DNA from 2 places in the Pseudomonas sp. rhizo66 genome. Region 2 is predicted to be linked to the other one. Evidence: predicted binding sites of a transcription regulator. Region 2 holds the regulator's gene; the other holds the start of a gene.

Region 1 (5,503 bases), on a different contig from region 2:
GAACAACTTGCGGCCCTTGTTGGCAGCAATACGCATGCGCAGCGCGTTGAGCTTGATGAAGCCCGCCGCGTCAGCCTGGTTGTAAGCACCGCCGTCTTCTTCGAAGGTCGCGATGTTGGCGTCGAACAGCGAATCGTCGGACTTGCGGCCGGTGACGATCACGTTGCCCTTGTACAGTTTCAGGCGCACAACGCCGTTCACGTTGACCTGCGAAGCGTCGATCATCTGTTGCAGCATCAGACGCTCAGGGCTCCACCAGTAACCGGTGTAGATCAGGCTGGCGTATTTCGGCATCAGCTCGTCTTTGAGGTGAGCGACTTCGCGGTCCAGAGTGATCGATTCGATGGCGCGGTGAGCGCGCAGCATGATGGTGCCGCCCGGGGTTTCGTAGCAGCCACGGGACTTCATGCCGACGTAACGGTTTTCGACGATGTCGAGACGTCCGATACCGTGAGCACCACCGATCTTGTTCAGCGTCGCCAATACGGTGGCCGGGGTCATCTCGACGCCGTCCAGCGCAACGATATCGCCGTTACGGTAGGTCAGTTCCAGGTACTGCGGGGTGTCGGGAGCCTTCTCCGGGGAGACGGTCCAGCGCCACATGTCTTCTTCGTGCTCGGTCCAGGTGTCTTCCAGCACACCGCCTTCATAAGAAATGTGCAGCAGGTTGGCGTCCATCGAGTACGGGGACTTCTTCTTGCCGTGACGCTCGATCGGGATCGCATGCTTCTCGGCGTAGTCCATCAGTTTCTCGCGGGACAGCAGGTCCCACTCACGCCAAGGAGCAATCACTTTCACGCCTGGCTTGAGCGCGTAGGCACCCAGTTCGAAACGCACCTGGTCGTTACCCTTGCCAGTGGCGCCATGGGAAATGGCGTCAGCGCCGGTTTCGTTGGCGATTTCGATCAGACGTTTGGCGATCAGCGGGCGCGCGATGGAAGTACCCAGCAGGTACTCGCCTTCGTAAACGGTGTTGGCGCGGAACATCGGGAACACGAAATCACGCACGAATTCTTCGCGCAGGTCGTCGATGTAGATTTCTTTGACGCCCATGGCCTGAGCCTTGGCGCGGGCCGGCTCGACCTCTTCGCCTTGACCGAGATCAGCGGTGAAGGTCACCACTTCACAGTTATAAGTATCCTGCAGCCACTTGAGGATCACCGAAGTGTCCAGGCCGCCGGAATACGCCAGAACGACCTTGTTTACGTCCGCCATGCCATCACTCCACGGGGTTCTACGGAAAGCCGAGGAGTCTACCGCTCAAACGCGATAATTTACAGAGGCGCGACAGCTTAAGACGACAAAGCGACAGAATCTGTCGAGAGCGCGACGATGACCCGTGGGTCAGGAAGTCGCCGCAGTACTGGCTGGCGTACTCGCTTGCGGTGCCGGCACCGTGACTGGAGTCACCCGCGCCAGTTTGACATTGACCCGGCGGTTCTTCGCCCGGTTGGCCGCATTGGTGTTCGGCACAATAGGATATTGCTCGCCATGGAAACGCACGGTGATCTGCGATTCCTGAATACCGTTGGCCTTGAAGAAGTCGACCACCGCCAGCGCCCTGCGGCGCGACAGTTCACGGTTGGTCAGGCGATTGCCGCTGTTGTCGGAATGGCCGTCGAGTTCGATGTGATTGACCGTCGGATCGGCCTTCATGTATTCGAGCATCACTTGCAGCTTGGCCTTGGCAGCGGCGTCCAGGTCAACGCCCTCGCCGGGAAAGCCGATCTGCGACTGCTTGATCTGATCGAAATTCTGCGGCAGCAGTTTCGCCACACATGTCTGGTAATCGTTGAACGCTTTGCTGAACTTGACCGGCAACAGGCGCACTTCCGAGACACGGCCATCGCCAGACGCGCGGCGCACCACCGGGCTGCGACCGTCCAGCAGACCACTGATCAGACCACCGGCCTGAGACTGCGAACTGTTGAACAAGACGTTACCGCTGCCGAGTCTTACAGACCCCAGGTTGATATCACCACGGCCCGGCTGCCAAGGCGCAGCCGCCGCCAGCAACGTCGCTGAACCGCCGCCGAGCATGGCGTTGTAGGCGTTCAGACGGAATATCGCCTGCTCGCCCGCCTTGCGCACGAACTCGCCCGAGCCGAAATCAGTGATCGGCTGGGTCAGACGACATTCGAACTTGTCGCCGGCGACCGTCCACTCAATGTTCTCCAGACGGGTCTGGTACGTGAGCGCCATCGCCGGAAGGCTGGCAAACACACTGAGCAAGGCTAAATAACGCTGGCGCACGGGAGGCTCCATTGGCTTCTGAAACACAAAGACCGATTCACACTATGTTTACGGCATACCTACGGGATATCGGAAGGTTCCCGTAAAACTTGATAGCGAGTGCCTGCAAGAGTCTTTTCCGGTAGCATTCGCCTCAGTTTGACCCGCCTGGAATCCCCTCATGTCCGACCGCCTGACCCTGCTGCGTCCCGACGACTGGCACATTCATCTTCGCGATGGTGCCGTGTTGACCAATACCGTTGCCGATGTAGCGCGCACTTTTGGCCGCGCCATCATCATGCCCAACCTGGTACCGCCGGTGCGCAACGCCGCTGAAGCCGACGGCTATCGCCAGCGGATTCTCGCTGCCCGCCCGGCCGGCAGTCGCTTCGAGCCGCTGATGGTGCTGTACCTCACCGACCGCACCCAGCCCGAAGAAATTCGTGAAGCCAAGGCCAGCGGTTTCGTGCACGCAGCCAAGCTGTACCCGGCCGGCGCGACCACCAACTCCGATTCCGGTGTGACCAGCATCGACAAGATCTTCCCGGCGCTGGAAGCCATGGCCGAAGTCGGCATGCCGCTGCTGATCCACGGTGAAGTCACCCGTGGCGACGTCGATGTGTTCGATCGCGAAAAGATCTTCATCGATGAGCACATGCGCCGTGTGGTCGAGCGTTTCCCGACGCTGAAAGTGGTGTTCGAACACATCACCACCGGCGACGCCGTGCAGTTCGTCAACGAGGCTTCGGCCAACGTTGGTGCAACGATCACCGCGCATCACCTGCTCTACAACCGCAACCATATGCTGGTGGGCGGGATTCGGCCGCACTTCTATTGCCTGCCGATCCTCAAACGCAATACGCACCAGGAAGCCCTGCTCGACGCGGCCACCAGTGGCAGCGCGAAGTTCTTCCTCGGCACCGACTCGGCGCCGCATGCCCAGCACGCCAAGGAAGCCGCTTGCGGCTGTGCCGGCTGCTACACCGCATACGCCGCCATCGAGTTGTATGCCGAAGCCTTCGAACAGCGTAACGCGCTGGACAAACTCGAAGCCTTCGCCAGCCTCAATGGCCCGCGCTTCTACGGCCTGCCGGCGAACACCGATCGCATCACCCTGGTTCGTGAAGAATGGACTGCCCCGACCAGCCTGCCGTTTGGCGAGCTGACCGTTATCCCGCTGCGCGCCGGTGAAAAACTGCGCTGGCGCCTGCTGGAGGAACACGCGTGAGTGAAGACCATTTCGACGACGAACTGGACGGTCAAAGTGGTGGTGGCGGCTCCCGTCACCCGATGGCAGCACGCTTTCGCGGCTACTTGCCGGTTGTCGTTGACGTAGAAACCGGTGGCTTCAACTCGGCCACCGACGCTCTGCTGGAGATTGCCGCGACCACCATCGCCATGGATGAAAAGGGTTTTGTTTACCCGGATCACACCTACTTCTTCCGTGTTGAGCCGTTCGAAGGCGCCAACATCGAGGCGGCGGCGCTGGAGTTCACCGGGATCAAGCTGGACCATCCACTGCGCATGGCCGTCAGCGAAGAAACCGCACTGACCGATATCTTCCGTGGCATCCGCAAGGCGCTGAAAGCCAACGGCTGCAAACGCGCGATTCTGGTCGGCCACAACAGCAGCTTCGACCTCGGCTTCCTGAATGCTGCGGTTGCGCGCCTGGACATGAAACGCAACCCGTTCCACCCGTTCTCCAGCTTCGATACCGCGACGCTGGCCGGTCTGGCATACGGTCAAACCGTACTGGCGAAAGCCTGCCAGGCCGCCGACATCGATTTCGACGGCCGTGAGGCGCACTCCGCGCGTTACGACACCGAGAAAACCGCTGAGCTGTTCTGCGGCATCGTCAATCGCTGGAAGCAGATGGGCGGCTGGGAAGATTTCGACGACTGATGGATGGTCGTCGGGTAACTCCCGCGCATGAAAAAACCGGCCACGTGGGCCGGTTTTTTTGTACCTCGACGTTGCGCCTTACAGGGCAGCAGCGTTCTCGGTCAGGTAAGCCGCAACGCCTTCTGGCGAAGCGTTCATGCCTTTGTCGCCTTTTTTCCAGTTGGCAGGGCAGACTTCGCCGTGCTCTTCGTGGAATTGCAGAGCGTCGACCAGACGGATCAGCTCTTCCATGTTACGGCCCAGCGGCAGGTCGTTGATGATCTGCGAACGGACAACGCCTTTGTCGTCGATCAGGAACGCGCCACGGAAAGCCACGCCGCCTTCGGACTCAACGTCGTAAGCCTTGGCGATGTCGTGCTTCATGTCGGCAGCCATGGTGTATTTCACCTGGCCGATGCCGCCATTGTTCACTGGAGTGTTGCGCCAGGCGTTGTGAGTGAAGTGCGAGTCGATCGACACAGCGATCACTTCAACGTTGCGTGCCTTGAAGTCAGCCATACGGTTGTCCAGAGCGATCAGCTCGGACGGGCAGACGAAGGTGAAGTCCAGTGGGTAGAAGAACACCAGGCCGTATTTGCCTTTGATGGCCGAGGACAGGGTGAAGCTGTCAACGATCTCGCCATTGCCGAGTACGGCCGGGACGGTGAAGTCAGGGGCTTGTTTGCCTACGAGTACGCTCATTGATATCTCCTGGTGTAAAAACTTGAAGTTCAGGGTCCGCGCCAGCCTGCCACCCTCAGGCGACAGCCCTGTGACACGAACCCCCTTCGCAAGGGCCGACCATCATACACTGCGAATTTCGCCTGTCCTTAACGGTTTTTCAAAGCAGGCGAAGAACGGCGCTGCATTTACGGGGCCAGGCAAATCGCCAGCAAATACCGTTCGTCAGTCACGGCTGAGAATCAGCAGAAGCCTTCCGAAAGCACTTTGACAATCATTCTCGTTAACATTAAGATCCATCGCAATTGAGTCACAACCAGCGACGGTTCTCACTTATGTATGTTTGTCTCTGCACTGGCGTCACCGACGGACAGATCCGCGATGCGATCTATGAAGGTTGCTGCAGCTATAAAGAAGTCCGCCAGGCCACCGGCGTCGCCAGCCAATGCGGCAAATGTGCGTGCCTTGCCAAGGAAGTCGTTCGCGAAACCCTGACCAAGCTGCAAACCGCTCAGGCTGCGATCCCTTACCCTGTAGAATTTACCGCTGCTTGATTGCCCCCATTTCAAGGAACCGGACTTATGTCCGGTTTTTTTATGCCTTTAAATCAACTGCTTAGCGCTCAGACGCGGAACACAAACATTCTTATTCCGATTAATTTTCATATATTATTCAATAACTTAGGTTTGACACTTATAAGTACGAAGCT
Region 2 (5,503 bases):
TCGTGAGCGGCGGAGCTGACCAGCCAGCGCTTGAGGTAGAACAATGGCAAGGCCTTGTCCCGCACGATCACCACTTCCTGACCGTCGACGACGTTGGTGGTCGACAGGTCGAGGTGGAAGATTTCGTTGACGTTGACCAACGGGAACGCAAACGCCTGATTGCCGAGCATCACCATCAGGGTTGGCATGATCGCGAGGGTCAGCGGCACCTTGATGACGATCTTCGAGCCCTGGCCCTTGGTCGAGTAAATGTTGATCGAACCGTTGAGCTGGGAAATCTTGGTCTTCACCACGTCCATGCCGACACCGCGGCCGGACACGTCGGAGATCTCGGTCTTGGTCGAGAAACCCGGGGCGAAAATCAGGTTGTAGCACTCGGTATCGCTGAGGCGATCGGCCGCGTCCTTGTCCATCACACCGCGTTTTACCGCGATCGAACGCAGGACGTTCGGATCCATGCCTTTACCGTCATCGGAGATCGACAGCAGGATGTGGTCGCCTTCCTGCTCGGCGGCCAGGACAACACGACCGCCACGGGCCTTGCCCGAGGCTTCGCGTTCTTCCGGCGACTCGATGCCGTGGTCGACGGCGTTGCGCACCAAGTGGACCAGCGGGTCGGCCAGGGCCTCGACAAGGTTTTTGTCGAGGTCGGTTTCTTCACCCACCAGTTCCAGGTTGATCTCTTTCTTGAGCTGACGTGCCAGGTCGCGAACCAGACGCGGGAAGCGCCCGAAGACCTTCTTGATCGGCTGCATCCGGGTCTTCATCACCGCGGTCTGCAAGTCTGCCGTGACCACGTCGAGGTTCGACACGGCCTTGGACATGGCTTCGTCGCCGCTGTTGAGGCCCAGGCGTACCAGACGGTTACGCACCAGCACCAACTCGCCAACCATGTTCATGATTTCGTCGAGACGCGCGGTGTCGACCCGCACGGTGGTCTCGGCTTCGCTAGCCGGTTTTTCCGGTGGCGGCGCAGCGGCGGCACGGGCCGGAGCCGGTGCAGCAGCGGCAGCCGGTTTTGGCGTTTCGGCTTTCGGCTCAGGCTTGGGCGCGGCTTTCGGCGCAGCAGCCGGAGCGGCCGCAGCCTTGGCCGCAGGCGCAGCCACCGTCGAAGCGGCGCCGGCAGGCGCGGCACCAACGTCAGTGAACTTGCCTTTGCCGTGCAATTCGTCGAGCAGCGATTCGAACTCGTGATCGCTGATCAGATCGCTGCCGGCCGCCGCAGCGGTCGGTGCGGCTGGCGCAGCCGGTGCCGAGGCAATCGCCGACTCCAGCGCTTCAACGGCAAAGTTGCCCTTGCCATGCAGTTGATCGAGCAGGGCTTCGAATTCGTCGTCGGTGATGTCCGAGCTGTCGCCCGCCGCAGGCGCTGCCGGCGCCGCAGCAGTCGGTGCCACGGCATCCGCCGCGAACTGGCCTTTGCCGTGCAACTGATCGAGCAACGACTCGAACTCGGCATCGGTGATTTCATCGCTCGCAGCTTCAGCAGCCGTTTGCACAGGGGCAGCAACGGCCGGGGCTTCGGCTTCAGCCTTGACGGCGTTCAGCGAGTCCAGCAGCTGTTCAAATTCGTTATCGGTGATGTCGCCCGACGCGTCGCCTTCGACGACCAGTTCTTCGATCATCTCGGCCACTGGCGAAGCCGGGGCTTCGTCCGCCGATTGCGGTTCGGCCAGGCGCGCCAGGGCGGCCAGCAGTTCCGGGGTGGCGGCGGTGATCGGCGCACGCTCGCGGACTTCGCTGAACATGCTGTTCACCGCGTCCAGTGCTTCGAGGACAACGTCCATCAGTTCTGCATCAACGCGACGCTCACCCTTGCGCAGGATGTCGAACACGTTTTCGGCGATGTGACAGCACTCCACCAGCTCGTTGAGCTGAAGGAAGCCGGCGCCCCCTTTTACAGTGTGGAAACCGCGAAAAATTGCGTTGAGCAGATCTGCGTCATCCGGACGGCTTTCCAGCTCGACCAGTTGTTCGGACAGTTGCTCAAGAATCTCGCCGGCCTCAACCAGGAAATCCTGAAGGATCTCTTCATCGGCGCCGAAGCTCATTAATGGGGTGCTCCTACAGGTCTAAAAACCCAAAAAACCTAAAATTCCAAAACACTAGAATCCGAGGCTGGATAACAAATCGTCCACATCGTCCTGACCGGACACAACGTCTTCTCGTTTATCGGCATGAATCTGCGGACCTTCACCCTGCGAGAGATGTTTTTGTGGATCTTTTTCTGCAAGCATCGCGGCGCGGTCATGTTCGATGCCCGCAAAGCGGTCGACTTGACTGGCCATGAGCACGAGTTTGAGCAAATTGCTTTCGACTTCGGTGACCAGTTGGGTCACCCGCTTGATCACCTGACCGGTCAGGTCCTGGTAATCCTGGGCCAGCAGGATGTCGTTGAGATTGCTCGACACTGCACGGTTGTCCGTGCTGCTGCGTGACAGAAAACCGTCGACCCGGCGCGCCAGTTCACGGAACTCCTCAGCCCCGACCTCGCGACGCATGAAACGCCCCCAATCGGCGCTCAAGGTCTGCGCTTCATCAGCCAGACTGTTGACCACCGGCGTGGCGCTTTCCACCAGATCCATGGTGCGGTTGGCCGCGGCTTCCGTCAGCTTGACCACATAGCCCAGGCGTTCAGTGGCGTCGGTGATTTGCGACACTTCCTCGGCCTGTGGCATGTGCGGATCGATCTGGAAGTTGACGATCGCACTGTGCAGTTCACGTGTGAGCTTGCCCACTTCCTGGTACAGGCCGCGGTCACGGGTCTGATTGAGCTCATGGATCAGTTGCACAGCGTCGCCGAACCTGCCTTTTTCAAGGCTTTCGACCAGTTCGACCGCGTGTTTTTTCAGGGTCGATTCGAAATCGCCCTGTGAAGATTCGTTATGCTCCATAGCTCCCCCGCGCGTTCATCAGCCGATGCGTTCGAAAATCTTCTCGATTTTGTCTTTCAACGCCTGAGCCGTGAAAGGTTTGACTACGTAGCCGTTTACACCGGCCTGGGCGGCTTCAATGATCTGCTCGCGCTTGGCTTCAGCCGTGACCATCAGGACTGGCAGGTGCTTGAGTTTTTCATCGGCACGCACATGGCGCAGCAGGTCGATACCGGTCATGCCCGGCATGTTCCAGTCCGTTACCAGAAAGTCGATGCTGCCGCTGTTGAGCACTGGAATGGCAGTGGTGCCATCGTCAGCCTCGACGGTGTTGGTGAACCCAAGATCACGCAGCAGGTTCTTGATGATCCGCCGCATCGTTGAGAAGTCATCAACGATGAGGATTTTCATGTCTTTGTTCAATTCGACCTCCAAGCAGTCTTAAACGCGCCCAGCACCTGGACGCGCCACTTCAATCAATCGGCGCAGCACTCGAAGACTGTCTGGAGCACAACAGAGCAAGACCGGTGCCGTTCATCACCGCACCAGCCTCGTTCGCAGTGTCCCCACACTGCCTTCAGCGCGCTCGCCACTCCCCCAAACGCCCCCGCAAACGGGCCGCGCACTGGCTGTGTAACTGGCTGACCCGCGATTCACTGACGCCAAGGACTTCACCGATCTCCTTGAGGTTCAGCTCTTCGTCGTAGTACAGCGCCAACACCAGTCGCTCACGCTCCGGCAAATTGGCAATCGCGTCCGCCAGCGCTGCCTGGAAGCGTTCATCTTCCAGATCGCGTGACGGCTCCATATGAGCACTCGCGCCATCCTCGTGCAGCCCTTCGTGTTCGCCGTCCTGCAACAGGTCGTCGAAACTGAACAGGCGACTGCCCAAGGTGTCATTCAAAATCCCGTAGTAATCGTCGAGACTCAATTGGAGTTCGGCCGCAACCTCGTGATCTTTAGCATCACGGCCGGTTTTAGCTTCAATTGAGCGAATTGCGTCGCTGACCATACGGGTATTGCGGTGAACCGAGCGTGGCGCCCAATCCCCTTTGCGCACTTCGTCGAGCATCGCGCCGCGGATTCGTATGCCCGCGTACGTTTCGAAACTGGCGCCTTTGCTGGCGTCATATTTGGTCGAGACTTCGAGCAGGCCGATCATCCCGGCCTGGATCAGGTCTTCGACCTGCACACTCGCCGGCAAGCGTGCCAGCAAGTGGTAGGCAATGCGTTTGACCAGTGGCGCGTAACGCTCGATCAGCTCGTACTGCGCGTCACGTGCCGACTTCTTGTAGTAGTTCATACCGCTTGCGGTCATAGCACGGGCCCTGCCGTTTGCTGCACGAGGCGCTCGACGAAAAACTCAAGGTGGCCACGCGGGTTGGCGGGCAGCGGCCAGGTATCGACCTTCTGCGCAATCGCCTTGAACGCCAGCGCGCACTTGGAACGCGGAAAGGCTTCGTACACCGCGCGCTGCTTCTGCACCGCTTTACGCACGCTTTCGTCGTAAGGCACGGCGCCGACGTATTGTAGGGCCACGTCAAGGAAGCGATCCGTGACCTTGGTCAACTTGGCGAACAGGTTGCGCCCTTCCTGCGGGCTCTGCGCCATGTTGGCGAGGACGCGGAAGCGGTTCATGCCGTAATCGCGGTTGAGCAATTTGATCAGCGCGTAGGCGTCGGTAATGGAAGTCGGCTCATCGCAGACCACCAGCAACACTTCTTGCGCGGCGCGCACAAAACTGACTACCGAGTCACCAATACCCGCAGCGGTGTCGATCACCAATACGTCGAGATTGTCGCCGATGTCGCTGAACGCCTGAATCAGGCCGGCATGTTGCGCCGGGCTCAGGTGCACCATGCTTTGCGTGCCGGACGCCGCCGGCACGATGCGGATGCCACCGGGGCCTTGCAACAGCACGTCGCGCAACTCGCAACGGCCTTCGATGACGTCGGCCAGCGTGCGTTTAGGGGTCAGCCCCAACAATACGTCAACGTTCGCCAGACCGAGGTCGGCGTCCAGCAGCATGACCCGACGGCCAAGCTCTGCCAGCGCCAGCGACAAGTTCACTGACACGTTAGTCTTGCCGACGCCACCTTTGCCGCCGGTCACCGCGATCACCTGTACGGGATGCATGCTGCCCATGTTATTTCTTTACCTTGTCTTGCATAGACGGAGGCCACATTACTGGCTGCGCGTTCCCGATCGGAACAATGCATGGCAGACCATCGATGTAGGTACAAAAACTGTTCATGAATACCTCAGCCTACCTGCTTGGTCGGGCTGTGATAGATATCAGCGAACATGTCAGCCATGGCTTCTTCGCTGGGTTCTTCCTGCATTTGCACGCTGACGGCGCGGCTGACCAGTTGATGACGGCGCGGCAGATGCAGATCATCCGGAATCCGTGGGCCATCGGTCAGGTACGCGACCGGCAATTCATGACTGATCGCCAGGCTCAACACTTCGCCAAGGCTGGCCGTTTCATCCAGTTTAGTCAGGATGCAGCCGGCAAGCCCGCAACGCTTGTAACTGTGATAAGCGGCGGTTAGAACCTGTTTCTGGCTGGTGGTTGCCAAGACCAGATAATTTTTTGCACGAATGCCGCGCCCGGCCAGACTTTCGAGCTG

Evidence for each region. Region 2 encodes FliA, which starts transcription of late flagellar genes. Its sites were predicted from a motif close to CTAAAGTTTNNNNNNNNNNNGCCGNTAA; they were not measured.
Region 1: the regulator FliA is predicted to act here: its motif matches at 2,320-2,347, upstream of QZR14_RS23155 (flagellar protein MotY).

Annotation. Positions count from the first base shown of each region.
Region 1 covers NZ_JAUJWZ010000021.1:68,291-73,793, forward strand. The annotation lists gene QZR14_RS23150 (argininosuccinate synthase) at 1-1,215, opposite strand, end outside; gene QZR14_RS23155 (flagellar protein MotY) at 1,345-2,253, opposite strand; gene pyrC (dihydroorotase) at 2,414-3,460, shown strand; gene rnt (ribonuclease T) at 3,457-4,134, shown strand; gene QZR14_RS23170 (peroxiredoxin) at 4,213-4,815, opposite strand; gene QZR14_RS23175 (bacterioferritin-associated ferredoxin) at 5,130-5,348, shown strand.
Region 2 covers NZ_JAUJWZ010000019.1:39,892-45,394, forward strand. The annotation lists gene QZR14_RS21670 (chemotaxis protein CheA) at 1-2,051, opposite strand, end outside; gene QZR14_RS21675 (protein phosphatase CheZ) at 2,106-2,894, opposite strand; gene QZR14_RS21680 (chemotaxis response regulator CheY) at 2,913-3,284, opposite strand; gene fliA (RNA polymerase sigma factor FliA) at 3,451-4,191, opposite strand; gene fleN (flagellar synthesis regulator FleN) at 4,188-5,018, opposite strand; gene flhF (flagellar biosynthesis protein FlhF) at 5,135-5,503, opposite strand, start outside.